3 regions of the Sulfurovum indicum genome follow, and region 2 is predicted to be linked to each of the others. Evidence: riboswitches for the same ligand, from Rfam matches in the RefSeq annotation. Region 2 holds a riboswitch; each other region holds the start of a gene.
What was found. Region 2 has a riboswitch for cyclic di-GMP ahead of IMZ28_RS01875 (LamG domain-containing protein). Riboswitches for the same ligand answer to the same signal wherever they lie in the genome.
Positions count from the first base shown of each region.

Region 1: linked by a shared signal. The riboswitch ahead of IMZ28_RS03200 (porin family protein) and the one ahead of IMZ28_RS01875 (LamG domain-containing protein) in region 2 are both predicted to bind cyclic di-GMP.
Region 3: linked by a shared signal. The riboswitch ahead of IMZ28_RS02555 (hypothetical protein) and the one ahead of IMZ28_RS01875 (LamG domain-containing protein) in region 2 are both predicted to bind cyclic di-GMP.

Region 1 is NZ_CP063164.1:620,309-630,499, forward strand. It holds gene atpC (ATP synthase F1 subunit epsilon) at 1-182, shown strand, start outside; gene IMZ28_RS03185 (MotA/TolQ/ExbB proton channel family protein) at 184-759, shown strand; gene IMZ28_RS03190 (biopolymer transporter ExbD) at 763-1,149, shown strand; gene IMZ28_RS03195 (TonB C-terminal domain-containing protein) at 1,146-1,922, shown strand; cyclic di-GMP riboswitch class I at 2,048-2,122, shown strand; gene IMZ28_RS03200 (porin family protein) at 2,239-2,850, shown strand; gene IMZ28_RS03205 (MopE-related protein) at 2,863-4,059, shown strand; gene IMZ28_RS03210 (hypothetical protein) at 4,192-4,518, shown strand; gene IMZ28_RS03215 (TIGR01777 family oxidoreductase) at 4,829-5,689, shown strand; gene IMZ28_RS03220 (carbonic anhydrase) at 5,753-6,532, opposite strand; gene tolB (Tol-Pal system protein TolB) at 7,140-8,381, shown strand; gene IMZ28_RS03230 (OmpA family protein) at 8,403-8,900, shown strand; gene IMZ28_RS03235 (tetratricopeptide repeat protein) at 8,907-9,674, shown strand; gene IMZ28_RS03240 (L,D-transpeptidase) at 9,675-10,191, shown strand, end outside.
Region 2 is NZ_CP063164.1:355,095-365,285, forward strand. It holds gene hemB (porphobilinogen synthase) at 1-480, opposite strand, end outside; gene ribA (GTP cyclohydrolase II) at 569-1,138, shown strand; cyclic di-GMP riboswitch class I at 1,281-1,379, shown strand; cyclic di-GMP riboswitch class I at 1,392-1,489, shown strand; gene IMZ28_RS01875 (LamG domain-containing protein) at 1,515-3,677, shown strand; gene IMZ28_RS01880 (hypothetical protein) at 3,681-4,460, shown strand; gene IMZ28_RS01885 (twin-arginine translocation signal domain-containing protein) at 4,463-4,669, shown strand; gene IMZ28_RS01890 (hypothetical protein) at 4,695-5,576, shown strand; gene IMZ28_RS01895 (ABC transporter ATP-binding protein) at 5,628-7,394, shown strand; gene IMZ28_RS01900 (lasso peptide biosynthesis B2 protein) at 7,384-7,842, shown strand; gene IMZ28_RS01905 (phosphoenolpyruvate carboxykinase (ATP)) at 7,829-8,719, shown strand; gene IMZ28_RS01910 (asparagine synthase-related protein) at 8,728-10,191, shown strand, end outside.
Region 3 is NZ_CP063164.1:495,087-505,277, reverse strand. It holds gene IMZ28_RS02575 (ATP-binding protein) at 1-190, shown strand, start outside; gene IMZ28_RS02570 (response regulator) at 196-564, shown strand; gene lon (endopeptidase La) at 703-3,123, opposite strand; gene IMZ28_RS02560 (outer membrane protein assembly factor BamD) at 3,296-3,943, opposite strand; cyclic di-GMP riboswitch class I at 4,189-4,263, shown strand; gene IMZ28_RS02555 (hypothetical protein) at 4,353-8,060, shown strand; gene IMZ28_RS02550 (type II secretion system protein) at 8,061-8,792, shown strand; gene IMZ28_RS02545 (type II secretion system protein) at 8,792-9,634, shown strand; gene IMZ28_RS02540 (type II secretion system protein) at 9,667-10,119, shown strand; gene IMZ28_RS02535 (pilus assembly FimT family protein) at 10,119-10,191, shown strand, end outside.

The sequences.
Region 1 (10,191 bases), 270 kb from region 2:
TCAAAGTTGACGAAGAGAAGACAACCTGTATCGTAGACGGTGCTGTTGCACTCTCCGGAGAAGATACAGACCTTGCCAAAGCACTCAATGAGGCAAAAGAACTTCTCAAAAAGGCTGAGTCATCCAACACGGTTATCGCAGCAGCGGTAAGTAAAGTAGAACAGATCGGAAAGTCTCTTTAAGTTGGGTTCTCTTCTAGATTATTTCATCAACAGCAGTGCGATCACCATTTTCGTACTGCTGGTGCTTTCACTCTATTTTATAGCTACCTTCTGGATATTCCTTGACCGCTACTATATTATCTCTGCCCGTATCAATTCGGAAGCGCGTTCTCTTAAGTCACTCTATACAGGTCAGTCAAAATCAGTGGCCGACAACTCACTTATTTTTACTTATCTATCACGTGTCAATAAACCAAATAAAGCCATTCTTAATGCTGCTGCTTCAGATGCCATTCGTGTCTCAACCAAAGGCTTGACCTGGCTTTCTATCATTGCATCAACCTCTCCCTTTATCGGTCTTTTTGGAACCGTTATCGGTATTTTGGAAACTTTCTCCAAACTTGGAGCAGAGTCTTCGGCTTCGCTCACAGTAGTTGCGCCAGCTATTTCTGAAGCACTCATTGCAACTGCAGCGGGGATTGCAGTTGCGATCTTTGCCTACAGTTTTCATCTTATTCTGAAACGTAAAGCCTATGAGCTCTCTTCTCTTCTTGCTTCCCAGTCAGAAGTGATACTCTCTCAAACAACAGAGGAGTAGACCATGTTTTCATGGGATGACAATCCGGATTTGAATATCACTCCGCTGGTGGATGTCATGCTGGTACTGATGGCTATATTGATGATCACTGCACCTACCATCACTTTCCAGGAACAGATCGATCTTCCGCAAGGTTCCAAAACTGTTAAAGTCACAAAGCCAAAAACGCTTACTATACGTATGGATAAAAACCAGAAGATATATATGGGTAAAGAGAAGTACACTCTCGCAACGTTCGCAGACGATTTTGTCAACAAGTCTGTTGATTACGACAAGAATACTGAAGTCTATATCCGTGCTGATGAGCGCTTGAAGTACAAAGATGTGATGTATCTGCTTAAAAGTGTTAAAGCTGCCGGTTTTGAAAAGGTCTCTCTTATTACGCTATGAAGCACAGAATACTGAGGATAGTCTGGGGAGTAGCATCGGTGGGTATCTACTTCTCAGTGGTAAGCTTGCTTATTTTTTATTTTAATCAGAGGGAGGTACGGGAGAAGAGGCATTATGTCAAAAAAAACGAGCATCGAATACAAGTAGCGCTTTCATCACCGAAAAAGAGGGTTGTCAGTAAACAAAAGAAACAAACCAAATCCAAAACAGTTCAGAGGCAAAGAAAGAGCACAAAACAAAAAAAGCATACACAGAAAAAAGTGATCAAAGAGAAGGTTGTCAAAAAGGTTGTAAAGAAAAAAGAGCAGAACCTTAGCAGACCCAAAAAGAGGCCCAAAGATCTTTTTGCCAATATTAAAACAGAAAAAAGAAAACCGCTTATCCAGGTTAGCAGCAAGCCAGTTTCAAGTAAACCCAAAAAGCAGTTGTTCGAAATAAGGGAAAAACGCCCAAGTGCGAGTATGCATATCAGTGATTCACTGAAGGTGCAAAAAGAGATGGACAGCGGTGTGGAAGATGCCTATCTTGCAAAGGTGCAGGAGATGCTTGAAGGGTGGCCGGCACAAAGTGATTTTGCCGGTGAGAAGGTTAAAGTACATCTTAAAATAAGACCAAGCGGCTATTTTGAATTTGTCATCAAACGAAAGTCGAACAATCCTGCTTTTAACGAGGCATTGAGTGACTATCTGAAACAGCTGCAGGAGTTTGGCTTCGGTCCTCATAAAGGAAAACGTACTTATCTGTTCGAAGCAGAATTTATTGCAAAAGATTGAGTTGTTTCCCTGCTTTACCATTATTAGTCTGCTGTTTGGTTCTGGCTCTGATGATCATAGAAGTCAAACGTTTCTTAAGTTTTATAGTATAAAATAACAAAATATGATATATTTTGTCATATTTTCTGCAATAAAGCCAAACCTGTTGCGAGGCAGGGACGGAAAGCCATGGGTCTTCCCAAGATCGCCAGGCCGCTCAGAAATCACACATATTTTACAGTTATGCAGCTTAAAAGGCTTCCAGTGTCTTTTTGGAATGCGGGGTGTTCAAGTATGTATCAGGTAGTAAAACTGACTATACATAAAAGGAGAGAAAATGAAAAAGGGAGTATTGTCTTTAGTGTCGATTCTGGCACTGAATGGAGTTGTGTATGCAGGAGGTAATATTGTACTTTCAGAACCAGCAGTGGAAGTACCGGCAGAGGTTTTGACAGGGTTCTATGTAGGTGTAGGCCTTGGACAGGCTGATGTCGATAACGATACCTCAAGGGAGAACTGGGACAGCAGTACACTCCTGTTCCAGGCAGGTTATCAGTTTAACCCGTATGTAGCTGTTGAAGGACGTTACAGTTTTGGTTTTAATATGGATTATGATAAAGGCGTTACACTGGGGACATATAATGGCATACCCCTGGATAATGATTTCTCAAGCTGGGGATTGTATCTAAAACCGATATATCCGATAGGCAATTTCAATCTTTATGCATTGTTAGGATACGGAGGTCTTCAGCTGAGTGATATCAGAGGCGGGGATGCCTATGAGGATGGTCTCCAGTGGGGACTGGGTACAAGCTATAGCGTAACAGAACGTATCTCTGTGTTTATGGACTATGTCTCTTTGTATGATGATACAGGATTTGACTATGTAGGTACATTGGACAGCTGGAATGCCGATACATGGACGATCGGTATCTCGTATAAGTTTTAAAAGGAGTTGGAGATGAGAAGAGTATATAGAAAGATAGCATTGATCGCACTATCGGGTATGGCAATGACAGCCTTAAGTGGATGTTTGGGAACAGGGGGAAGCACTTCGGAGAGTGGAGCAGGAGATGCATTCGGGTCTGCTTATGTGCCGGCTTATCCGACTGAAGCTGATAGCTTTGAAGGAGCAACAGGTGACAACAACATGTCAACTGCATCAACGATAACTGTCGGTGAGCCGTTACAGGGGCGCAGTATTTTCCCTCAAGGTGACTATGACTGGGTCAAGGTAGAGTTGGAGGCAGGAGTTGTGTATGATTTGTTTACAACAAACCTGAATGAAACTGGTGATACATATCTTTATCTGTATGATGATAGTGGAAATGAACTGGATAGTGATGATGATCATATAGACTATGATAGTTTTATAGAGTTTAATGCAACATATACAGGAACTTTTTATTTGAAGGTGCGCTCTTACAGTGTTGAAGAGGCCACTTCATATGAGTTAGGGGTTCGTGTACATATAGATGAAGATAATGACGGATACTCTGAACCATTTGACTGCAATGATAATAATGATACTATTTATCCCTTTGCAACTGAGATAGCAGGTGACGGTATTGACCAGGACTGTTCCGGTGTAGATGCAATTGCAAATGGTACACCAGATAATTATGAAGAAGATGATGACTTCAATAGTGCAAAGCCAATGCCGGAAACACAGGGTTCCTATGAGGAAGTACAGCACCGTAATGATATATTCAGTCAAATGAGGACACTGCATAATACGTCAGATACAGATTTTTACACAGTGACTATTCCTGCATATTCAGCAGCATATGTAATTGAATATGCTGGATATATGAGTGGAAACACCTTGAATAGTTATGAGTGGTATGTATATGATGAGAACCACACAGAGATTAATAATGGTACACCAGGGGTATATGAATTAGTTAGAAATGACAGTAGTAGTGAAAAAACCTATTATATTGAAGTACGGTCAAATGGATCTGATATCGGGTGGTATGCTCCTGCTCTGGTACATATTGGAGAAGACAGAGACAGAGATGGTTACTATACAATGGATTGGTATGGAGACTGTAATGATGCAAATGCTTCCATTTATCCTGATGCCAATGATGATAATGATACCGATGGTATAGATATGAACTGTGACGGTGTTGATGGTTATAATAGCAGTTATTAATCTTAAAGGTAGAGGTTGAAATATAAAGCTGTCGTAGTAATCTTGGTTATAGGGGTTGGCGTAGTACTGTACGGTTTGCTGAAGCCAACTTCTCAGGTGGAGAAAAAAGGTAGATATATTCCACAAAATATAATGCATGCTGTTTGGCCGACCAATAAAGCGAAGAGTGACATATCGCCGAAAGGGTCCCATGATAGTTACTCTCAAGCACATCAAAGTGATCCAAAAGAAGTGAAGGGCTCATCTTTAGTAGGGTCAGCAGCAGAACATGTTGAACGAGAAGCACTTTTTGCAACACGAAGAGAGAAGATAGAGGCTCGTAAACAGTATCAAAAAGAGCGTTATGAGTGGAGAAGAAGACTGAATAAAGTGTTACAGCAGGCAAAAAAAGATGGTGATTACTCAAAATACAATATGATCAAGGAGATGGAACCTGACAAGGAATTATTTTTAAAGTAAAGATTATTTATTAAGACCGTTCAGGGTTTGGTCCTAATTGATAGTTGCGCAAATGATATTGCAATTCAGGAGCTTTATCAAAACTTTCTTCAAATGAGATAGAGAGCTGTGAGATGGTGAAGCTCCAGTTCTGTATCGGTATAGTCTTTCGTGTTGATCTGCCGGAATATGGTACGTTTTGCATAGCTGCAAGACGGTCTTTTTATCCTGTCTGTTCTATTTACACATCAATTACATAAATATATACTATTGTGGAAGAAGGTATTAAAGTGTAGTCCGTGTTAAAAAAGGACAGCGATGAGGAGTCTTTATGCAAAAAATAGCTATTGTGGGAGCAAGCGGCTTTGTCGGAAGTTATCTGAAAACCGTTTTTCAAAAAAACAGATATGAGATCGTGGCTTTAAACAGCAGGGAAATGCGTAATGAACCTCTTCAGATAGCGAAGATGATAGAAGGGGCTTCCGTACTGATCAACCTTGCCGGTGCTCCTGTTATTCACAGGTGGAGTGAAGCCTATAAAAAAGTACTCTATGAGAGCCGTATAAAAACGACTGCAAAAGTGGTAGAAGCGATACGATTGCTGAAGCAGAAACCGAAGATACTCTTCTCAACTTCAGCAGTGGGTATATATGCAACGGGAGGACCCATGAGTGAGTCAAACTATACTTATGGTAATAACTTTTTGGCAACGATCTGTAAAGACTGGGAAGCAGAGGCGATGAAGGCCCAGGAGATGACAAGAGTCGTCATATTCCGTTTCGGTATCGTACTCGGTAAAAATGGCGGAGCCCTTGAAAAAATGCTGCCCTCGTTTAAATTGGGGATTGCAGGGACAATAGGAGACGGCAGTGAAGCTTTCAGTTGGGTGCATATAAACGATCTTGCCAGAGCCTATCTGTTTGTATTGGATCATACGAACATGGAAGGCGTTTACAATCTTACATCACCTAACCCTGTAACCAACAAGGTCCTCACGAAAACTTTGGGAAGGATACTGCACCGGCCGACATTGATCCCTTTGCCTGCATTTGTATTGAAGCTCTTTTTTTCCGAAGGAGCGACAGTTTTGACTGAAGGACAGAATGTGATCCCTGAGAGATTGATACAGGAGGGATTTTCATTTGAGTTTGAAGAGATTGAGGATGCTTTAAGAGAAGTATTGAATAATTAGAGTCACTGAAGAAGTCAGTGACTCAATATTAAAAAACAGAGTTGTTGTCACAAAAGTGTAAGACTACTCTTCTATCAGTCTACCGTTTGTTGGCTGAACAGGTCTGTTGTTCGGGAAGCCAAAGAGGCTGAAAAATGTATTGATCTGCTCTTTTGAAGCGTTAAGAGGGGTTTTGAATACATGCCACTTGACATTTTCACTGCATGGAGGAGTTGTAAGCGATCCCATGAATTTATAGTACTCTTTGTCTTTTGGCATCAAAGCTTTGATCTCATCGGCACTCAGTCCGCATTTTACAGCTTTCCCTACTTTCAGTGTGGGCAGTTTTTTCCATACTTTGTCCAAAACGGGATTAGCCTCTCCTTCATTGAACATGACTGCAATAACTGCCAGTTTGCCGTCATCTGTTGCATGTACAAAGTGTGCTTCTAAAGGAAATGCATCTCCGTTAATATTGTTTTCGCTTGGTACATGGAAGTGAAACTGTTTAAGTTTATATGTAACTCCATCGATGTTAAAGAGACTTCCCTTGTCAATATTGATCTGTACAGTATGTCCATTGTTGACAATAGTTGTAGAACCTGCTTTATAGTGAATATCCAATGGTTTCAGCTCTGTATCTTTGGTTGGAATGATATTGATAGGGGATTGCTGTTTCCCCTCAGAACACATATGGTATTTTGCATCAAGTTCACTCCAGTGGCGTGGTCCTGTATTGCCCATATACCCCCAGTGCTTTGTATGCGTTTCATGATGGACGGTCTTTTTGTCATTTGCCTGAATCGTTGTTGTAAGCAGTAATGCCGAGATTGCTATGGCTGAGCAGGTTAAGTGTTTCTTCATCTATTCTTCCTTTGTGTAAATGTAGCTTTATTTTAAATTAGTCTGGTTAAATGGTATGTTAAAAGGCCTCAAAAAGGAACAAAAAGAGGGTATTTTTCATTTTATTGAAAACAAATAGACAAATAGATCATAATATTTGATCTGTTTATTCAATAGAACATAGCACAAGAAATATATCTTGCAGCGGAAAGTGTATCTGTACTTCTTTTGTATTCTTTTTGTTTAGATCAGTACATGAGACTTGAAAGAGTATATCAGTATTACCTCTTTACTCCTGCAAAACAGTAATTGTGATCTGGATTTATGACAATACTTTTCTGCGGGATTGGAGCGTGACCTCCCTGAAGTCTTTTATCCATTTTGGATTCTTCTGACTCAGCCGGTATAAAAGGATGAAAGTTTTTGACGACCTGATAAGAAGATTTTCATTAATACTCTTTTGTTACAATTCTCCCACAATTAAAAGATATGATTTGAAAGATTTTATCTTCATTTATGGTGGAGCAGGTTATTTCATATTTATTAATGGGGGTTTCAACTCCGCCTTGTTACAATGCATAGTAAAAATCTAAAATTTTCTTAAATGAGTGAGTGTAAAGGATTATAATTGCGATATCTTCTATTTGTATTGGTGACACTGAATTTCTTGTCTGCTGTAGATGCCACATTGACTATTGAAAAAGATGTAGAACAGCGTACACGTATCGCTCTGGAAGACGGTTCGGCTTTTCCCAATGAGCAGCTTTTCAATATTTTGCTCTCCGATTTTAAGATCTCCGGGCATTTTCTTGTTGATGAGACTCCCCGAAAGGGGGTATTTGACGGTGGAGTGATTGACCCTGCACTAAAATCCCAGGAGTATGTACTCAAATATACGATGAGTCAGACCCAGGGGACAAAGCTCTCAATAAGACTCCTCACAGCATCTGACGGCAAGGAATTTTTTAAAAAGAGTTATGCTATCTCATCTGCAGCAAAAATGCCTTTTTTGGCACATAAGGCAGTCTCTGATATTAACAAGGTATTGAGATATCCAAGTATCGACTGGATCAACAGATATGTTGTCTTTTCCCGTTATCTGACTCCAAAACGCAGCGAAATAGTCTTGGCCGACTATACTTTCACTTATGAAAAAACGATAATTCGTGGTGGACTGAACCTCTTTCCGAAGTGGGCAGACAGGAACCAGAGAAGCTTTTACTATACCTCATACAGGGGATTGATACCGACACTTTACCGGTTGAATATTTATAATGGTGCCAGGTCCAAAGTAGCCTCATCGGAAGGAATGATGGTCTGTTCGGACGTCAGTATGGATGGAAGAAGACTCCTGCTTACTATGGCACCTCAGGGACAACCTGATATTTACGAACTCAATCTGGCAACAGGAGAAAAAACCAAGATTACACATTTCAATGGCATTGATGTAAATGGAAAGTATGTTGATGATGAGGGCCGAATGGTCTTTGTCTCCAACCGTTTGGGATATGCCAATATCTTTATGAAAGATATTAGAGGTTCTGCTGTTTCCCAGGTAGTTTACCACGGACGCAACAACAATGCCTGTGATGCTTACGGAGAGAAGATTGTCTATACAAGCCGGGAGAGCAGCAGTGCATTCGGGCATAATACATTCAATCTATACTTGACGTCAACGAACAGTACAGTTACAAGACCCCTTACTACAACAGGAAGTAACCAATTCCCCCGCTTTTCATCGGATGGTTCTGTAATACTCTACATCAAACAGACAGAAAGCGGATCTTCGGTGGGATATATCAATCTTCAAAGTAAACAGAGCCTGCTCTTTCCGATAAACGGAAGAAAGATTCAGGCAATTGACTGGTAATTGCATAAAAAAGGAAAAGAGATGATCAATAAAACAGTTATAGGCGCAGCAACTCTTGCACTTCTGCTTTTGAGCGGTTGTGGACAACCTGTTCCGGGGCTTGGCGGAAGTGGAAATATTTATGATACCGATACGGTGAGTATCGATGAGAGCCGATATGGCAGTACAGTACGAAACAGCAGCAGTGATGGTTTCCAGAGCCTCTATTTTGAGTTTGATTCTTACAGTATCACAGCCAGTATGGAGAATACTATTGCGAAGAATGCCTCTGTTGCACAAAAAGAAGCTGGACGAAAGATAAAGATAGAAGGTAACTGTGATGAGTTCGGGACGGATGAATATAACTATGCATTGGGACTGAAGCGTGCCAAGGCGGTCAAAGATTCTCTCTTGATGCAGGGAGTTCCGGCTTCGAGGATGGTACTTGTCAGTTACGGAGAGAGCAACCCTGCATGCAGCGAACCTACTGATGCGTGTTATGCACAGAACAGAAGAGTTGATCTTCGTCTGGCGAAGTAAAATATGATGCATATAAAAAGATCTCTTCTGCCTGCTCTTCTGGTATTGTTAAGCGGTTTGGTACATGCAGATGATCTTGCGATACAGAACCGCAACAATATTATTGCATTGCAGCGTGTTGTCATGGAACAGAATGAACGGATAGACGGGCTGACCTCTCTTATTGAAGGCTTGAGTGCATCTGTGGCTGAATTGAAAATGGCAAAGCGAAAGGGGATATCTTCAGCAGAAGAGAACAATATAACCTTGAAGCTTATCCGGGATCTTGGGAAAATGATCGATGAGATCAATAGGAGCTATGTAAGCAAAACAGAGCTTAAGCGTATTTTGGATGGAGAAAAAGCGGCTCTTTCCAAAGAAAAGAAAAAAAGTGTGAAGAAGCAACAGCGGGCCGAGAATGAACTGGAACGGACAGCTCCGGCAAAACTTTATAGTGAAGGGGTCAGACTTTTTGTCAAAAAACGCTATGAAGAGGCCGCAAAACGTTTTATACTTACTTCATCAAAGGGATATAAGCCGGCAGCTTCCAATTATTATCTCGGGGAGATCGCCTACTATACCAGAAAGTATCAAGATGCGATCTTCTACTACAAAAAGAGTGCCAGCCTGTATGATCGGGCAAGCTATATGGATGTACTGCTTCTGCATACGGCTGTCTCACTCGACAAGACCGGGGAGAAAGAGCAGGCAAAAGTCTTTTATAACAATGTTATTGATAACTATCCCGATAAAAAATCCTCTGCCATTGCCAAAGAGAAACTGAAAAGGATATAGATGCTGCATTGTCTACGTTCTTTGCCCTGGTTGCTCCTGTTGCCCCTCTTTTTATTGGCAGAGGTAGAGTATGATCCGGATGCGCCTCCTGTACCGCTTAAACATGAAGTGGTACCTGTGTCCAAAACACTTTTTCAGGTCATTCATCTTCAAAGCGGGAAAGAACGGCTGGTTGACCTGAGCGGGAAGGACTTTATTTTGGTTTCGGTACGGGAAGAGGGAAGTGACGGACGTTTTTATGCAGTAGACAGAGATGGTACGGTGTGGTGGAGCGGGGCAGTCACTTCGGGTGCCCCTCAATTCAGAAGTCCTTCAGGGGTTTTTAGCATTATCCAGAAGAAGCGTCACCATATGTCGACACTCTACCCTGATGAGAGCGGAGTGAACAATATGGATTATATGATGAAGTTTACAAAGGGAGGGCATGCCTTGCATAAAGGAAGTGTTGACTGGATGTCGCATGGATGTATCCATGTTGATCCCAAAGATGTTCCGGTCATCTACAAGTGGTCACGGT
Region 2 (10,191 bases):
CATGTCAGCACCTGCTTTGGCATGAATAACTGCCTGTTTTGCAAGGTTGTCAAGAGTAATGTCATTGTCAACTGTTTCCAGAACCGGGTCGAGTACACCACAGTGTCCGTGATCGGTGTATTCACAGAAACAGAGGTCGGTTACAACGAACATCTCTGGATGTGCTGCTTTGACTTCTCTTACTGTTTGGGCAATGATGCCGTGTTCACACATCGCATCACTCCCTACACTGTCTTTGACATCCGGGATTCCAAAAAGGATAATAGACATAATGCCGAGTCTTTTAAGTACATCACACTCTTTGACGATCTCATCGATACTCATCTGATATACGCCAGGCATGGAAGCTACTTCTTCCCTGATGCCTTCACCGCTTCTTGCAAAGAGAGGATAGATGAAGTCATTGACGCTTAAATGTGTCTCCTGTAGAAGATCTCTCAATACAGGATTAATTCTTTTTCTTCTAAAACGGGCAAACATACACGACCTTTTGTAATTATTTGTGTTATTTTACACTAATTATTAATTGTTAATTATTAATTATTAATTGTTTCTGTATAATCTCTTCATGAAAAACATAGAGATATCACAAATCGCTGCTTTGCCGACCAAATACGGTACCTTCAGGATCCAGGCTTTTAAAGACGGTTTGGGGAAAGAACATCTTGCACTTTTTACCGAAAGCCTCCCGGATACTCCCATAGTCAGGGTCCATTCCGAGTGTCTGACAGGGGATGCGCTCGGGTCTGTCAAGTGTGACTGCGGAGAACAGCTTCATTTTGCTCTCGAGCTTATAGCCAAAGAGGGAGGTATGCTCATCTACCACCGCCAGGAAGGAAGGAATATCGGTCTGCTCAACAAGGTAAATGCCTATGCGCTTCAGGATAAAGGCTATAATACTGTCGAGGCCAATCATCAGCTGGGCTTTTCTGCCGATGAAAGAACCTATGAGATCGTAGAGTTCATTTTAAACCATTTTGATATTAAAAAGCTCAAGTTGCTAACAAATAATCCAAAAAAGATAGAGAGTCTCGGATCTATAGAGATCGTAGAACGACTTCCTATACAGATTATCCCGAATCCGTATAATAAAGAGTACTTGAAAACCAAAAAAGAGCAACTGGGACATTTACTATAGATTAAAAAAAATAATAGTTATAGTTTATATTTTTATATCATTATAGTTTTTATTTTTTTTTATTTATGATATAATAACCCCTTCTGCAATATATAAGATTTTTTTTATAAAACAGCATGTATAATATTCATTTTATTGTAAGCAAAGAAAAAGCCACACCTGCTGTGAAGCAGGGCCGGAAAGCCATGGGTCTCTGATATTTTCGCCCGAAAGTAGATGATGAGATCGCCAGGTTGCCTCATATCAATCAATTTTACACAACTGCCACACCTGTTGCGAAGCAGGGCCGGAAAGCCATGGGTCTCTGATATTTTCCCCGAAAGTAGATGATGAGATCGCCAGGTTGCCTATAGATCAATTTGACAAAGGTATATCTGTGAATGTGCGAATAATCATTTCAATGGTTTTGTTTATAGGCAACTTTCTATATGCTGCACCTGTTGCCGAGTACCGTATGGACGAGTGTTACTGGAATGGCAGCATCGGTGAAGTCAATGATAGCAGCGGCAACGGCTATAACGGAACTGCCATTGATGCAACAACTCTCTCTTCGGATGCTATGATTAACAGCAGCGGCTATCTGCGCGGGGTGACCAATATGGTTAACCTTGATAAAAATGTAATGGATGGTTTGACTGATTTTACGGTCATGGCATGGGTTAAAGCACCAGTGAGCGGATATGAGACGATTTTATCCGCAGCTGATACGGCAGGAGCACTGCCTTATGCCAATGAAGCTCTGCTCTGGTTTCAGGATGCAACGACTGTTGAAGTCTGGATCAAAGGCGAGAGAAGCAGCGGTATGACAATTCCGGATATCAGCAGTGGATGGCACCAGATCGTCTGGACACGTTCGGGTCGGGACAACTGTGTGTATATAGATCCGGACTCAGCTGCCGCGGTACCGGTTTGTACGACACTCCCAGATACGGCAAGCGGAGCATTGACTGTTGCCCAGAATGGTTTGAAACTGGGTGTCGACCAGGACAGTATTAATGGCGGTTTTGGTCAATATCTTGATGGTTTGCTGGATGAGATAAAGATTTTCAATACAGTTCTGAGTGTAGCGGAGATGGCAGATATCTACAACAATGAACTCAGCGGCAAAAACTATGACGGTACGGTACGGGAAGCGGCAATCTGCAAGAAATATCCTGTACTTGATTACCGGATGGACGAATGTTACTGGTTTGACAATGCAGGCGGTATTACCGAAGATGTGAAAGATTCCGGACTCTATAAGTATAACGCAACGTCCTATAGCAATGCCCAAACTGATCAAACGAACAGCAAAGTCGGTTTTTCTGGAAGTTTTGATGGTGCTTCTTCTTATTTGGAAGTAAATAACAGTCCGTTATTGAACTTTCAAGATAAAATGGCTATATCTTTATGGGTGTATCCGAAAAATGATACAGATACGCATCAAATATATATAGAAAAGTATTATAGCAGCAATACACGGTCAGAGGGTTGGATGGTGTGGAATTATGATGATGGAGGTACTGGTGAATATATTGCCTTTTCTCTTAATATAGATGGTGCTTTTTACAATGCATATATTGCGAAGCCTGCATCGTGGGAAAGGAGTTGGCACTATATTGCTGCAACATACAGCAATGGAGTAATGGCACTTTATATTGACAGTGACACTCCTGTGGCTACGAAGAGTATTGCAGGAGAGATAGTGAACTCGACAGAGCCGTTGAGATTAGGTCAGCTATATAATAATTATTGGTTTGACGGGTTATTGGATGAGGTTAAAATATACAGTACAGACTTAAACGATAGTGATATTGCCAATATCAGACTAAACGAAGGTAATGGGAAAAACTATGATAGCAGTTTAAGAGAAGATATCGTTTGTGGTGCTACTATCAGTGCCCATACGTGGGAGCTAGTTGGAATACCTGCAGAGCTTCGGACGAGTACGGAAACTGTAAGCAGTGTGTTTGGGGATGATATGCTCGGAACATACGGGGTTGACTGGATTGTGTATCGCCGGGATTACAGTGAGAGCAACAATAGCAGCTGGGATACACAGTTGAGTGAAACAGATATTGTTGAGTTTGGTAAAGGTTATTGGCTGGGCAGCAGAAACAGTGAAAGCTGGAGTGTAAATGACCTGGTAAGCGTTGATTATAATGCCAGCAATGGCGCTTGTACGGCAAACCGCTGTGTAGAGGTAGATCTTAAAAGTGTTTCACTGGATGTAGAAAGCGGGGATGATCTGCTTGGAACGGGTGCCCACCGTTACAATATGACAGGCTTTGTGGGGAAAACCGCAGTAGATTGGGCAGATTGCCGGTTTGTTATTGACGGAGTTGCATACACACCGTCTGCAGCATATGAAGCAGGGTATGTGGAAAAACAGATATGGCAGTACAATCCTGGAGACGGCAGTGCAGATGCAAACGGACATACAGCATGTGATGACGTTACTCCGGGCGGATGTAAGCTTGAACCATATAAAGGTTTCTGGATCAAACTGCACGCTTCTACCAAAAATAAAACAGTAAAACTGTTGATCCCACAGGAGTAACAGATGAAAAAAAATATATGGATTTCGATCATTCTGGTATTGGGATTGGCAGGGTGTAATACCGATACACAATCTGTAAATGAAGTGAAGAGTATAAGTCTTGATACTGTAGCGGCAGAGACAAAACCGTCAAACTGGTATATTCGGCTGGTGGCAGAAGATCCTGTCAGAAAAATGAGGACAGGCAGTACACAGCTGGGAGAGCTTGATACAGATGACAATATCTCCAAGCATACACTGCAGTCACTCAGCCCGTTTGGCGGTACTTATCTTGATATTGTGTTTGTTGACCCTGCCGGTGTAGCTCCGGGCGAGTATAAAACCAGTTTTCACCATTATCAGGAAAACACGGAAGAGAGTTGGAGATTTACTGTAAAGACTGATGACAGCAATGCCAGGATCACTTTGACATGGTATGGGTTATATATACTGGACCCTTATATAGATAACGAAAAGCGTACACGTTATCATGAACATAGATCTATGAACAATCCTCTGCTTAAGCATATGAAACTGGTAGATACTGTAAGCGGAAAAGAGATGCCTGTTATACTGAACGGCAAAGCACAGGTATATACGTTTACGATGGACGGAATGAATGAAAGAACCTTTCAGTGGATAGTGCAGACAGAAGAGGTTAATGTGACTGATATGGGCGGGAGCTACATATTTCTAGATGGCAAAAATGTACAGAAGGATACTCTTCAAGAGCAAAAGAGTGTGACAGAAAGCAAAAAAGAAAGGTTTGATTTAAGCAGACCTCCGATGAGCAGTGGAGGATAACAGTGCGAGAGAAAAAAAAGCTGCAGAAACCGATAGTATCTGAAAAAGTAAAAAACAAGAGAAGAGACAGTAGACGCTCTTTTTTAAAAAAAGCAGCCTATGCTGCACCTGCTCTAGTCACCTTGGGACAACTGGCCAGGCCGTCCGGTGCATATGCTGATGGTTCTACAGGTCCGTCAGGCCCGCCTACTGACGGTTGGACTGTTTGAAAACAGTAGTATTATACAGTGAACAATGACTGCATTTAACCGACATATTGTTTTCCCGGACCGAAAGAGTTTTCAGAACCATGTCTCCCATAACAGGCTTGAAACAATTCATATTATAGAAAAAAAGATCTACCCCCTTTCACAAAATTTCTTGCTGAAAAGTGACTGGTATTGTATGTCCGGTCGGGAAATAAGATATTATAGCAGCAGACCTTTTGGAGAGGCAGACAGAATGCTTTCATGGGCTTTGGAGATCAAAGATACGATGATACTGGTATGGGATGCAAAGCAGAGAAATATCCTGTATGTCAGAAAACAAGCCTATACTTTTCAAAGATTGCAGTTTTGGGTACTTCATACCTTTATACCTCTTATACTTGAACTTGAACGAAGCTATCATCTTCTTCATGCAGGGGCAGTTGAAATAGCGGGCAAAGCAGTACTGTTTTCAGCTTTTTCCTATGGTGGGAAATCGACACTGACTGACTTTTTCATGCAAAACGGCCATGCTATGCTCACAGATGACTCTATAGCTATAGAGAAACGAAGAGATGGCTATTATGCGACTTCTTCATACCCTTTTCACCGACCTTTCAGAAAAGTAGAGACACTTGGTTATTTTGTTGAAAACTTTGTTACTGATCCCAAACCCGTTGATGCAGTCTATCTTCTTGAAAAAAGTGCACCCGATGCCTCTGTAGGGGTAACAGAGATCAAGGGCATAGAGAAGTTCAAGGCCCTGCATTTCAGCAGCTTTATTGATTTTTCTTTTATGAAACAGGAGCGTTTTTGTTTTTTTACAGAGATGACAAAGCGTGTAGGAGTATATAAAATTACTGTTCCATGGGATACTGCAAGGTTACCGGAAGTGTATGAAACGGTCATGGTGCACAGTAGTCAAATATGAAGTATCAAGGTCTTTTATCTTTATGCAATATAATAAAGAGACCAGACTAATATGACAAGGCACTATACATTTAAAGTACTGTATGAGCAGATTAACTCCCAGAAAAAAGATTTTTGGCGTACCAATATTTTTGGAACATTGGCAACATTGCTGCTGCTGCCCATTCCAATGCTCATTCCTCTGCTTGTTGATGAAGTACTGCTTGAACACTCCGGAAAGATGACAGAGGTGATCTCGAGAGTCTATGGAGAGAGTGAAGTATGGGTTTATGTTCTCATTATTCTAAGTACAGTGCTGACTTTGCGGATCATTGCATTTTTTTTCAATAATAAAAAAATATTTTATGCTACAAAAATTACCCAAAAGATAAGCTATCTGCTCCGTCACCGGATTTTACATCATCTTGAACGTGTTTCGATTTCTGAGTATGAAACACTCAAATCTGGTGGTATTGCTTCCAAAACAGTACAGGATGTTGAGAGTATCAGCCGTTTTGCCGGACAAGTGGTGATGATTGCGTTGAGTGCGCTACTTATGTTGGCAGGTATTGCTGCTGTGATGTTCTGGATGAACTGGGCACTTGCACTGCTGGTATTTATACTCAACCCACTGTTTTTTGGATTTTCAAAGATTCTGGGACGTAAAACCGGAGAGTTGCTGCGTCGTCAACATGAAGCCTATGAACTTTACAATGAACTGCTTAATGAGACACTGGAACTTTTTATTCAGGTACGTGCGAGTAATCAGGAGAGGAGTTTTTTCGGTATACTTCAAAAGCGGGCAAAAGAGATAGAAAAAACTTCGCTTGATTACGGGTATAAAGCGTCTGTGGCACACAGCTCCTCCACTCTGCTGATCAATACGGCGATTGATATTTTCAGAGTACTTGGTGTTACTGCTGTAGCCTATTCGGATCTGACGATCGGGATGATGATAGCTTTTCTTTTTTATCTTTCAACACTGGTGCAGCCGGTTCAGCAGCTGGTGGGTCTGGTCATCGCCTATCAGAGTACAAAGCCGGCATTCGAGCGTATCAATACACTGCTTTCATTTTCTCAGGAGCCACATTATCCACATGAATCTGATCCGTTTGATAACAAAAAAACGACTTCAGTTTCATTAAATAATGTCAGCTTTGCTTATAGAAACGGCAGAAGAGTGCTGCATAATATTACTCTAAAGGCCAATGCGGGAGAAAAGATCGCTCTTATCGGTTCAAGCGGTAGCGGTAAAACAACTGTTGCCCAGCTTTTGGTTGGTTTTTACCCTGTGCATTCTGGAGAAATACTCTATGGCAATACCCCGATAGAGAAGATAGGTCTTCCGGTTGTACGTAAGAATGTGGCTTTAATGCTGCAGTATGCGCTTTTTTTCAATGATACTATTCGAATGAACCTTGCTCTTTCAGAGGTAAAGAGCGATAGAGAAATTTATGAGGCATTGGGAGCAGCACAGCTTGAAGCCTTTGTCAGGGGGTTGGATGAGGGACTCGATACGCTTATCGGCAAAAATGGTATAAAACTTTCGGGAGGACAGCGTCAACGTCTTGCAATTGCACGTCTTATCCTCTCAAATCCAAAGGTTGTTATTTTTGATGAAGCAACATCTGCTCTGGACAATGCAACGGAGTTTCATCTCTACAAGACGCTGGCACCGTTTCTCAAAGGGCGTACGGTCATTATTATTGCACATCGGATCTCAACCATAAAACAGGCTGATCGTATCTACCTGATAGATGAGGGGAGGGTTACAGCTGAGGGGAATTATGACAGTTTGCAAAAACAAGGATTGATAAAAGAGGATTTTGATGTTGCGTAAAATAAAAAAGTTCTTCAAACTCTCAGCACACGAGCGAAATCTTTTTATGGAAGCCTATTATACATTGGGCATAATGCGTGCCGCCATTTTGAGCATATCCTTTAAACGATTGGTCCGACCATTGGAGCATTGGAGTAAAAAAGGTGAGTCGATAGAGCTTAGTGAAGAAGAGAAAAAAATGGCACTTGCCATAGGCAAAGCTATTAAACAGGCAGCAGCTCATACACCATGGGAAAGCGCCTGTCTGGTACAGGCTTTGACAGCACAGAAGATGTTGAAAAAACGTGGAATTTCCGGAGTGTTTTATCTTGGCGTTGCCAGAGATGAAGAGAAGATGAAAGCCCATGCATGGTCACAGTGCGGGGATATACTTATTACTGGTGGCAGCGGACATGGAGTATTTACTGTCGTTTCGGTGTTTGAATGGGGAAAGTATGATCGCATATAATCATTATATTGAATTTATCCCGGCGTTGGAAAGTGGCAAAAAGATTGAGGGAGCTTTTGTTGATGTGGTTAGGGTAAAAGCAAGTCCACTTGACAAACTACCGGAAGTATTTCGTTTTCACATTTCATTTTATAGCAATCAGGGAAGAGAACTGAAGCTACTTTCAGATAGAGAGTTTGCACCTGCAGTACAAAATCAACGTTGGGCTTTTGATGTAAAAGATGTAGTAACTTTTGTGTGGTACAGCGGAACTTTGGAGGTAGAGTATATATCTCATGAAAACTTTACGGAAGAGCTGCTGGAGTACTGGTGCATGCATCTTATGCTTCCTCTATTTTTTACCATTGAAGAGACGTATGATTTTTTACATGCGGGTGCGGTTGAGGTAGAGGAAAAGTCTATTCTATTTATGGCAAATTCATTTGGCGGGAAATCAACATTAACAGATTTTTTTTTAAAAAAAGGGCATACACTTATATCAGATGATAAAGTAGGAATATTTAAAAAGCAAGAAGGTTTTTTGTTAGTACCTTCTCATCCCCATCATCGTCCATATCGTGAACGGGAAACATTAGGTTGTTTTTTTGCTAATACATTAACAGGAGTAAAAACAATAGACATAATATATGACCTTGAACGTACTGCAGCAGATGCTCCTATTGAAATTATTGAACTGAATGGAGTTGACAAATTCCGTTCATTGCGTTTTGGCAGTGAGATTAATCTTTATTTTTTAAAAGAAAAACGGTTTATGTTTTTAGCACATATGGCTCAATATGTATCTGTTTTCAAAATTAAGATCCCCTGGGATATGAATCGATTAAGTGAGGTATATGAGACTATTTGTCTGCATACGAAAAATATTGGTTGCAAATAAGAGGGAGTATGAATTATTTTACAGGAGTCATAGATTTTGGTCATTTAAATGTGCAAGAACAGGACTTGCATACCATGATGGAGGCAGTAACAGTTTACGACTTAAAAGAGTATAAAGTTGTTACTGAAAAAAATACGGGTTTTATTATTTATTCACATGGTCGGGTACAAAACGGCCTGTCCGGATATTATAAATCCCTAAAAGATGAAATTTATATTTTTGCTGATGCAAGAATTTATAATGCAGGTGATGTTGGCAAGAAGCTGGGGCTTGTTAATGAAAATATAAGTGTTGCAGAGTTGATTTATGAGTCATATATGAAATGGGGTGAAGAGTGTCTTGAGTATTTTGCCGGTGATTTTGCCTTCTCTTTATGGGATAAGCGAAATAAAACTCTTTTTTGTGCAAGAGACCATATCGGAATGCGACAGATTTTTTATTTTAGACAGAATAACTATTTTATTGTTTCATCAGACCTGGATGCGATTCTCGCATCCAAGAATGTAGAAGTGAATGTGAATATGTATGCTCTCCAAAATTTTATTGATGGGTATCCTGTATCATACCACGATACTTTTTATGAAAATGTTTTTCGTATTCCTCCAGGATATATGTTAACGATTAAAAATAATACAGTGAGTGTAAAGAGGTACTGGTACCCGCATAAGATAAAACAAGACAGGTCGATATTGTTTGAAGAGGCTGCCAAAAAGTTTAAAAAACTTTTTATACAAGCAGTGCAAAGTAGAGTTCCAACTCATACAAAAATTGGTGCAGAGGTTAGTGGTGGTCTTGATTCTTCATCTGTTTATGCAGTTATAAAAAAGTATAGGAAAGATGTGGATCTGTCATCTTTTTCTCTTAGATTTGGAGATGATGTGTGCGATGAGGGGGAATATATTGAAACTTTAGTAGCCGGCAATGGAGCAAAACATTTTGAGTCCAGAGTGGATGTAAGGGATAGTCAAGAGGGCTATACGCTTTCAAATATTTATCAAGTAAACCCACATTGGCCTATTTTTTCTACTTATACAATGTCAATGCCATTATTGAAACAAATGGCTGATAGTAATATTGCAATTGGTTTGACAGGACAGGGAGGGGATCAAGCTACTGTTGGGAACTGGGGGCATTTGGCAGATATGTTTTTTACATTAAAATGGATTACGCTTTTTCAAACGATACAAATATATAGAGATAAAAAGTCCACACTACGGAAATTATTTCTACCATATATTTTTTCAAATAAACAGAAGGCTTTAATTAAAAAAATATTTCTTCCTTTTAAAAAAGAGTATCATTTAAAAAAAGTTGCACAGTATACAGATGATACATTCAGGTTTTATAGCGTATCTCAAAAAATAAATATAGAACAGTTTACAGGACACGGACATGCGAGATATGTAGATAACAACCCATATTTGATTGCTGAAAAAATCTATGGTATAGAGTTCCGGCATCCGTTTTTTGAT
Region 3 (10,191 bases), 140 kb from region 2:
TGATTACGAAATTGTTGAAGATATGGATGAGCTGGAGGCCAAGCTGGCAACCGGCGACTACGACATACTCTTTAGCGATGCAGAGCTTATTACAGAGAATCTAAAAGCTCATAATAAAGATATAACTATCGTTACAGAGAGTAACGAAAAAAATGAAATTGAAACTATTATAAAATCACATAGAGGATAATAAATATGGGACTAAAAGTATTAGTTGTTGATGATGATATGATCAACAGAATGTTATTAAAGACACTGCTTAAAAAGAATACAAAAGTCACTGAGATCATTGAAGCAGAAAACGGCTCGGATGCTTTGAACAAGATGAAACAGGAACAGGGTATCGATATTATACTATTGGACATCATGATGCCTATCGTTGACGGTATAGAGTTCTTAAAGATATTCAGAGCAGATATGGCTAACGCTCATATTCCTGTCATAGTTCTCTCGACAGATGATACTCGCAAAACAGAGGTCTTCGACAATGGGGCAAATGACTTTATTAGAAAGCCTGTCAAGGAGGAGGCTCTCTTTGTCAAAATAGACCAGTGGTCAGACTAAGAGAGTTAAGAGTTAAGAGTTAAGAGTTAAGAGTTAAGAGTTAAGAGTTAAGAGTTAAGAGTTAAGAGTTAAGAGTTAAGAGTTAAGAAAGATCTCATATTTAATCTTCCTTGAACCTTAACCCTTTCTGCTTGACCTTTATTTAATCAAAGCTTCACGAAGCACTTCCTGTACATTCGACACCCCAATGATCTTGATGTTCTCTTTTACCTCTTCTGGAATATCATCGAGATCTCTCTCATAATTCTTCACAGGGATCAATGCTTTTTTTACCCCGGCCTTGTACGCAGCAATAAGCTTTTCTTTCAAGCCTCCGATCGGTAAGACTTTCCCTGTCAGTGTAACCTCTCCTGTCATCGCCACACGATTGTCTACTTTCTGGTTACTCAAAATAGAAGCAATCGCTGTTACCATGGTAATACCGGCACTCGGGCCGTCTTTTGGCGTTGCACCTTCAGGAACATGAATATGCAGGTCATACCGCTTATAGACCTCGCTCGCATCTACCTGAATATTTTCTTCATGCTCTTTGAGTGTATGGGGGATAGCAGAAGAGGGGATCTTAAGTTTTCTCTCATCAATAAGTATTTTTACAACAGAATGTGCAATACGTACAGATTCCTTCATAACATCTCCCAGACTGCCGGTCAGCTGCAGTCCGCCTTTTCCTTTGATCTTGATCGCTTCTATGGTAAGAACATCACCGCCTACTGCTGTCCATGCAAGTCCTGAAACCACACCAATCTGCGGTTTTTTATCGATGAGCGAGATCTCAAAGACTTTTTTATCAACAAATTTATCCAAATTCTTTCTTGTGACCTGTACCAGTTCTCTTGTTTTGTCTTCCAACAGCATACGTGCAGCTTTCCGCATCAAACCTGCAATACGACGTCTGAGATTACGGACTCCAGCCTCTCTGGTATACTCATCGATAAGTATACGCAGTGCTTTATCGGAGATATGGAACTCTCTGGCTTTGAGGGCATGTTTTTTCAACTCCTGCGGGATCAGATAACGTTTGGCAATTTCAAACTTCTCTTTTGGTGTATAGGAGTTCAATCCGATGAACTCCATACGGTCACGCAACGGTGCAGGAATACGTCCGACATCATTGGCCGTTGCAATGAAGATCGCTTTACTGAGATCTATGTTGAAGTTCAGATAGTAGTCTCTGTATTTGCTGTTCTGTTCAGGATCAAGTATCTCAAGCAGTGCCGCTGTCGGATCCCCTCTCATGCTGCGTCCTACTTTATCGATCTCATCAAGTACAATGACCGGATCCATACTCTTGGCCTCTATAAGCCCCTGTACCAAACGGCCCGGCATTGCACCCACATAGGTACGTCTGTGTCCGCGTAGTTCATTCACATCTTCCAGTCCACCCAGTGCAATACGCACCAAGGGTCTGGCAAGAGCATGTGCAATAGAGTTTGCCAAAGAAGTTTTTCCCACACCGGGAGGTCCTGCAAAACATAAGATCGCTCCACCGGTCTCTTTGGGCTTGATACCACGCAACATTGCCAATTCACGTACCGAAAAGAATTCCACTATACGCTCTTTGGGTTTCTCCAAAGAGTAGTGATCTTTGTCCAGTTCTCTGGAAACATCTTCTACAGAGAGGTTCTTTTTACTCAATTGTCCAAACGGCAGCTCCAATACCCACTCCAGATAACTCTGAAGCAGATTCGCATCGGCAGAATCAGGGTGCATACGGGCAAAGCGGTCAAGCTGTTTACTGATCTCTTTATAGGCATCCTCGCTCATTTCCGGTTTAAGCTGCTCTATCTTCTCCCTAAAGTTGGCGATCTCTTCTTCACGCTGCGTATCCATGCCCAGTTCATGCTGTATCTCTTTGAGCTGTTCTTTTAGAAAATACTCTTTGTTGGTCTGCTCAATCTTGCTGTGTACCTTACTTCGTATCTCCCGCTGTACTTTAGCAGATTCAATCTCAGAAGTGATCACATCTATAAGCCCCAAAAGACGCTTCTCGATATTTGGCTCGATATAGAGTGCATAAGCAACTTCTTTATCAAGTTTCAACATCGAAGAGACAAGATCGGCAATACGCTGCGGCTCATCATTCTCTTCAATCGTACGAACAAGATCGGCAGGGACATGGGAACTTAACGTTGAAAGCTTTTTGATCTTGTCTCGCAGTACATCCATCAAAGCATCCGTCCTGAGCTGATCATATGGTTCCAGTTTCACTACATCAATAACTGCTTTATTGATCTCCCCCGGTAACGGTTCGATAATCTCACCGCGTGCCAATCCCTGGAAGAGTATTTTTACTCTTCCGTCAGGAATATGTACTTTTCGCATAATAGAACCGATCACTCCAACCTTGTACATCGCATCGAAATCACGGCTTCCCTCTTTCCCGGCTACAGAAGAGGTTACAAAAAGCAAAGAGTTGTTCTCCATCGCATCGGTAGCTGCATCGATATCTTTCTGATTGGTCAGAAAGATCGGACTGATCATAAACGGATAGAGGAAAAGTTCATCCTCTACAACAATAGGCAGTTGGCTTGGAAATGCGTCATAATCACTGAGTTGCATGGTAAATCCTTTGGACTGTTAATAATAACGGTTTGCACTTCTGCGAAGTGCTTTTATTAATTCTGAAGAGAGTATAGCAGAGATAGGTTAAGAAAAATTAAATAAAAGCAAGGCCACTGTACCGTATTCCAACATTGTTACTTATTCATTTTGGTTAAAAGCATCTCCGCTTTTAATCGAAAATTTTCCCGATGATCCCTTTTTCAGGCGGGGTGATGTCGGCCATCTCGACCACGGAATTCTTATTCTTGTCACGGTAGATTTTCGCAGCCTTAGGCTTGTCTGTACGATCATAAAGTGCTGCAATGTTCTCATTCAGCAGATACTGTGCCATATGCAATCTTACCAACAGAGAGTTAACAAGCGGTCTGTATTCCGATCCCGGATATCGCAGCAGATATCTTTTTGCAGTATTGATACTATCCATGATCAGTTTTTGGTCTTTATAAACATCTTTCACACCGAGAAATGAAGCCTTGAGTTTCATAAATTCCATATATTCACGTCTCTCCTCATCGGCATACCGCTTGTTATACTCATCAAAATAGTAGTTAGCCAACAGATACTCTTCATTCTGCATATGTGCATGCGCAAGCATCATGATGGCTGTCGGCATCAGCGGTGAACGCATATGCTCACTCTTAAGCGAGATATAGTATTCGTCAGCTTTGTCCATATTCTGACTGCTGATACTGTCTGCAATACGCTTATACCAGTAGAGTGCCGGCTTATTGAACTCGGTTACCTCTTCATCACTCCCGCACCCCATCAATACAAAGACCATCGCCAGTCCTAACAAAAGACTCTTTTTTAACTGCATACCTTACCTCATTTTTTGTAATAATTGATTATATCATATCCCAAACTATGTAAAAAGTGTATTAGTAATACCTTCAGAGATGCCAACATAACAAAATTTGTCATTTGTTTGACAAATTGTTTCCAATATCAGCAAAAGATCCCATTTCTTACTTCTTACATTTTTGAAAACCTGAACTATTAATAATAGTTATTTTATATTCATTTTATAAAACCTGTGCTATCCTATGAGTATGAAGTACTCCTATGATGGAAAGCCAAACCCGTTGTGAAGCGGGGACGGAAAGCCACGGATCTGACACAGACAGCCGGGTTACCAACCATAGACATATAGCTAATGTTTGGCTCATCATTGTATGTACTGATAAAGTCTTACCCAAATAATAGATTGGGTTAATAAAGGTGTTATCATGGGAGATCTAATAAAACAATTTTTCAACCTGCTGCTCTTTCCATTGTCATTTCTTAAAAACAGAAAAGACCTTCTTTTTCTCTTGGCAGGGTTGTTCATCATTTCAAACAACAGCTGGGGATCGCCTGTGGGTCAAACTTCTGTAACAGGAGAAGAGCCAACGGCAACCGTCACCTCTCAAGATGAGCATGACGATGATGAGCATGACGATGAAGAGCATGACGATGAAGAGCATGACGATGACGAGCATGATGATGACGAGCATGACGATGACGAGCATGATGATGACGAGCATGATGATGAGCATGATGATGATTCTGATGCTCCTGAGTACCAAAACGAATATACCTGTGGTGTTTTTGGAAGTGTACTGGTCTCCTATACAGGTATAGATATGGTTCAAAATGATGTCTACAATGCCTGTGAGGTTTCAGTTAAAGACTACAATTTTGAAGAAAAAGTGGTCGGGAGCGCAACTGCTCCATCTGTTACCTGCTATGAAGATATGGGAAATACTCTTTGTGAATGTACAGGTGAACACTGCAGTAACGACAATACCTGTACCATTGTTCCAGAACCCACAAACCGTTATGAGCACGACTTTATCTCTACTACAGTAGATACAACTACTGAAACTGATGATGACATTACATTTACCGAACTGGAATACGGCAGTTATACATTTACAAACAACAGTAACGCTGGTGATGGGCAGACGATTACTTTTGATCCTCAATCTACATATAAAGACAACGACAGAAAAGTGATGCTTTTGGGTGATATTGTCAATGACGGAAACAATCAGAAAATGGTATTTAGCGAAGGGGACTACTATTTCAAATCATGGGATATGCAGGGAAACCAGATTGACATTGAAGTGGAAGGAGACGTACGTATCTTCATAGAAGGTGACCTTATTTATGACGGCAACCATGCCAATGCAGAAAACCCTGAAGATTCACTCTTTATTTATGTAGGAGGAGATGCTACCTTTGGAAGTAACGGCGGCGGGAACAGCTGGATCGGAACTTTTCTTTATGTAGAGGGAGATGCTGTAATACAAAACAGTGCAAATGCCGCTGACTTCTTTGGCAGTTTGGTTGTTGAAGGAGCTATTGATATTCAGGGTGAGAATATTAACTTCATCTATAATGATGCCGCAGACAGCATCGGATTTGGCGAGTGTAAACTCTGTTACGATCCGCCTCGCGGATCAAACGGGATAGACTTCTTTGCCTTAAACTTCTGTACTCCCTTTACTCCATGCGATATGTATGTACCTGTGCGTAATACTTCATCAACAGAACTCGATGATGTTAAAATCATAGAAACACAAAGTTCTCTTGCCTCATTTAGCTGGGGAAGTAATTACGAAGTTCTTGATCAGGATGGCAATGTAGTCCCCGATACCAGTGCAGGCTATAACAGTGAACTCTATCTTGACTTGCCTATGGACTTCAGTATAGGGTTGCAAAATGGCTATATCACCTATAATGCAGGAGACGACTACCCTACCTATGAACCGGATGAGCAGTATTATCAAATGCATAAAAAGATTAACTTCGGAATGAGTATTGGAGATTTCAGCCAACTAATCTATTTCGGACAGTATGTTGACGATGCCGGACGATACTACAACGTACAGCTTGATCCATGTACCGTTACATTGGAAACAAGTGAGCCTACCTATACCACAGGCCCTTTTGATGCCTGGGATACGTTTAGAGACATAAACGACAGAAATATTTCAACCAAAATTGCTGCACAGGCTTTCAATCTTACCATAGCCAGTATCAATGAAAGCAACAACGCGACAGAAACAAAAAACAATATAGATATCAAGTTTGCTCTTTATGACATCAATACAAATCGCTACATCTCTTCTTTGTACGACTTCAATGCCTCATCATCTGTAACAACAGAACAGAGCTTCAATATATCCAATGCGCATAAAAATGTTAAAGTCGTTTTTAAAGTATGTGCAGACTACAGCGGTACTGACTATACACTCTACCCATATGACGAGTGTGACAATACTGCATGTATACCAAATGACAAAAACACTTCCAACGACCCATGTCTAAGAGAGTTTTTCAGCAGTGATGCGTTTGCCATAAGACCCTATGCCTTCAGAGTCTTTGGAAAAAATGAATACAAAAGAGCAGGTGAAGAGTTCAACCTTACGATCAAAGCAGTGGATGAGAACAACTTCAACGTAACAAGCGGGACTGTCAATGATGTACAGGGAGTTGCAGATTACAATGAGAGTCTCAGCAGCCTGCAGGTAAGCTCATCTTTTTATGTCCCTACCGATGCGGAAACCCAACAGATGAACTTTGATGTCTATGGTACGAGCAATATAGACCGCAGCAAGGTTGCCTATTGCCCAAGTGCCGGTTCCTTCAGTATGAGTGGAGAAAACTTTGCAGATGGCGAGGTCAATGCCACACTCCAATTCTCGGAAACGGGTATCCTGACTGTCACCGTCTCGGAAATCAACGGAAGCGAATTTGCCCGTATTGATCTTGACGATACCAATGATTCCCAAAGATTTATCAGACCTGGAAGCGAGATCTACGATGAAAGCCATGTAGATAAAACAAATATTTTACTCTTCATTCCCTACCAGTTTGATACCGAAGCGGTATACGGCACTACCACCGGCCAAAACTGGCTCTATATTTCCAATGAAGTAAAAAATGCCAATAATACGTTTACTACCCCTCAAATGGCTGCCTATCTTAAATTTAAAATAACTGCTAAAAATAAAAATGGACAAACCGTTAGCAATTATACAAAAACCTGCTTCCCGGATACAGATGAAGCCAATGCACCGAGAGTAAACGACCTGAAGCTCAACAGTACTTTTGACCTCTTTTTGGACTTTACACTTGACAGCCAAAGAGATACAGCTATTTCTTTATATACCGAAGATAATGCATCAGGTGCTATATGGACACCTAACAAATCCCAAAATCTAACTTCCGGCAACAACCATGTACAAGAGTGGATAGGTCCTTTATTCTTTGGGAATGGAATAGGTGAGGCAACCGTATATTTCAATATTGACAGAAGTATGAATACTCCGATCAACCCTCTTGTTATGCGTGTAGCAGATGCCAACACTTCAACATCGTGGATGAACAATGCCGGTGCAACCAATATTTTCAACGGAGACACAGGCAACACAGTCGATCATAATATCAGCTATCTGTATGCAAGAGCCAAATCGTCCAAAGATTTTTATGACAATGTCACAACTGCCAGTTTCAACACACCGATCATGGTGCAGGTCTATTGTACTGCTGCGAACTGTCCTGATGTGGATACAGAGAATGGACAGACCAATGAGTATGAATGGTGGATTGCCACTTCCCACGACATGTCAAACGGAGACGGCAATATTACTTTGACAGTCAGCAGTGCAACCGGCAGTATTGCCCCTGCTTCTGTTTCTATCAACAGTGGCGACAACGGTATAGACAACAGCATTTTTGTTTCAGGTACAGCTCCCAATATCGTAGATATTGACTTTGATACAAGTACAAGCAGCTGGCTTATCTATAATAAAAATGACGACAGCATTCCATCGCCGTTCTACCGTGTTCACTTTATCGGAACAGGAGAATGGGCAGGCTATGGCAAAACCGGAAACGTCATGGAAACAAACGCCAGCTCCACTGTAAACAGAAGACTGGGATGGTAAATGGGCTATAGGTTACGAGATGCTGTTGCCATGATAGAGCTTATTTTTGCACTGCTTATTATGGCGATTGTGCTTATGTCGGCACCAAGGCTTATCAGCACTGCTACAAAGAGCTCCTTTGTTGCATTGCAGCAGGAGTCCATTAATGAAGCTGCCTCCCACATCAATATGATCATGGGATACCACTGGGATGAAAACACAACAGATGAGCGTTATCTGGACCCCATACTTACTGTTTCTGCTACTGGAGATACAAATCTTTCCTACAAAGTACAAAACAGTTGGCGCATAGGTACGCCAAAGGAGAGTTCCAGATCTTTCATACGTCAAGACGGAACAGGCAATATAGCTGCAACTGCACCTTCAAAACTGGGAATGGAAGCAGGAGAGCCTCCTGAAGATGATGTAGATGATTTTATAGGGGACTATACTCTGATAAACGAAGGAGTAACCACATCAGATGTTGCTGATAAAAATATCAATGTTGCCACCTCTGTCAGTTATGCGCTTGATTCCCCTTCCGGTACTACAGGACCATACGATACAACAGGCGGAGACAGACGAATTTCGTTCAATGATCTGACAGATACGAATGCCGGGAGTACTAATATAAAACATATCAGTGTCACACTTACAAGTACAAGCAATGTAAGCGAATTTGAGAAGTCCATTGTTCTTCATGCTTTTGTATGCAATATTGGTGCATACGAACTTGAGAAAAAGGCATTTTAATGTATTTAAAACCATCTGTACACAGACCGGCCTATACATTACTCGAACTTGTTTTTGCCATAGTTGTACTTGGGATTGTCTCCGGAATTGGTGCGGAAATCATTGCAAATGTATATGAAAGCTATATCATACAGCGCGCACAACACAGGGCATCACTTAAAACAGAGCTTGCATCCCTCCAGATAGCAAACCGGCTGCGATACGCCATTCCCGATACTATTTACCGTATCAAAAGCGATGATACACTCGAAAGTACCAACCTGCCTCTTTCCGGTACAGGAGACAGCTATAAGGGTATTCAATGGGTCGGTTATGACGGAGACAGTTTTGAGTCTATAGTCAGTAGTACAAACAGAAAATCCGGATGGAGCGGCTTTGCCGATGTAGAACATCCCAGTACTGATATCAGCCACATTAAAACACAGGGGTCAAGCCTGGACTTGACAGATACTATTATAAGCAACCTTTCTCCAAACGGAAAATCTATCGGAGATGCCTATATCTATTTTCCTTTAGATACAACCGCTTACCGAGTAGCATCAGATACAACCGGTGATATTATTCACCTGGCATCCTCTGCCAGTAAAACCGTCAAAGAGCATTACAAGCTGGCATGGAGCTCTTATGCATTGTCTGTAGAAAATAGGGATCTCTATCTCTATTATGATTTTCCGGCAACACCTGCTGCAAACAAAGGCAACACCAAACAGCTGCTTTTAAAAAATGTTTCTACATTCAAGTTCAAGGTAAGTGGCAGGACCATACGTTTCAAACTGTGTATCGATGAAGAGATCGGCGGGGACTACAATATCACCTCCTGCAAAGAAAAGGCTGTCTTCTAATGAACTCTATACGAAACAAAAAGGCATTTTCAATGATAACAGCTATTGTTGTGATTGTTCTTATGTCAACAGTAAGTGTATTTGTCTTGAATCTCTCTGCAACAATGACACGCGAAACCACTGCACAGTTTCAAAGGGAACAGGCAATGCTTTATGCCAAAAGCTATACAGAATATGCTATTATGGCTGTCATGACTAATGACAGAAGTGTTGCAGGGCAGTGTCTAAGCGATATTGACGGTACAATAGGAGATCCGGATAATGGTGCCGGATATAAAATCAATGTACGTATTGCCTACATTGGAAATACCGCAGAAATATCAAACTGTGCTGCTATACGTCAACTGGACACTACCGTGGTCACTCCGGGATCACCTTTGAATATCGTGGTTGATACCTATGTGAAGTACAAAGAGCCCGATCATCCAGATCCGGACAATGCAAAATATATTACGTACCACAAACGTACATTACAAAAGATTTAATGATGAAACACTATAGATCACACTCCGGATTTACAATGCTGGAACTGGTTTTTGTTATTGTTATTCTTGGTA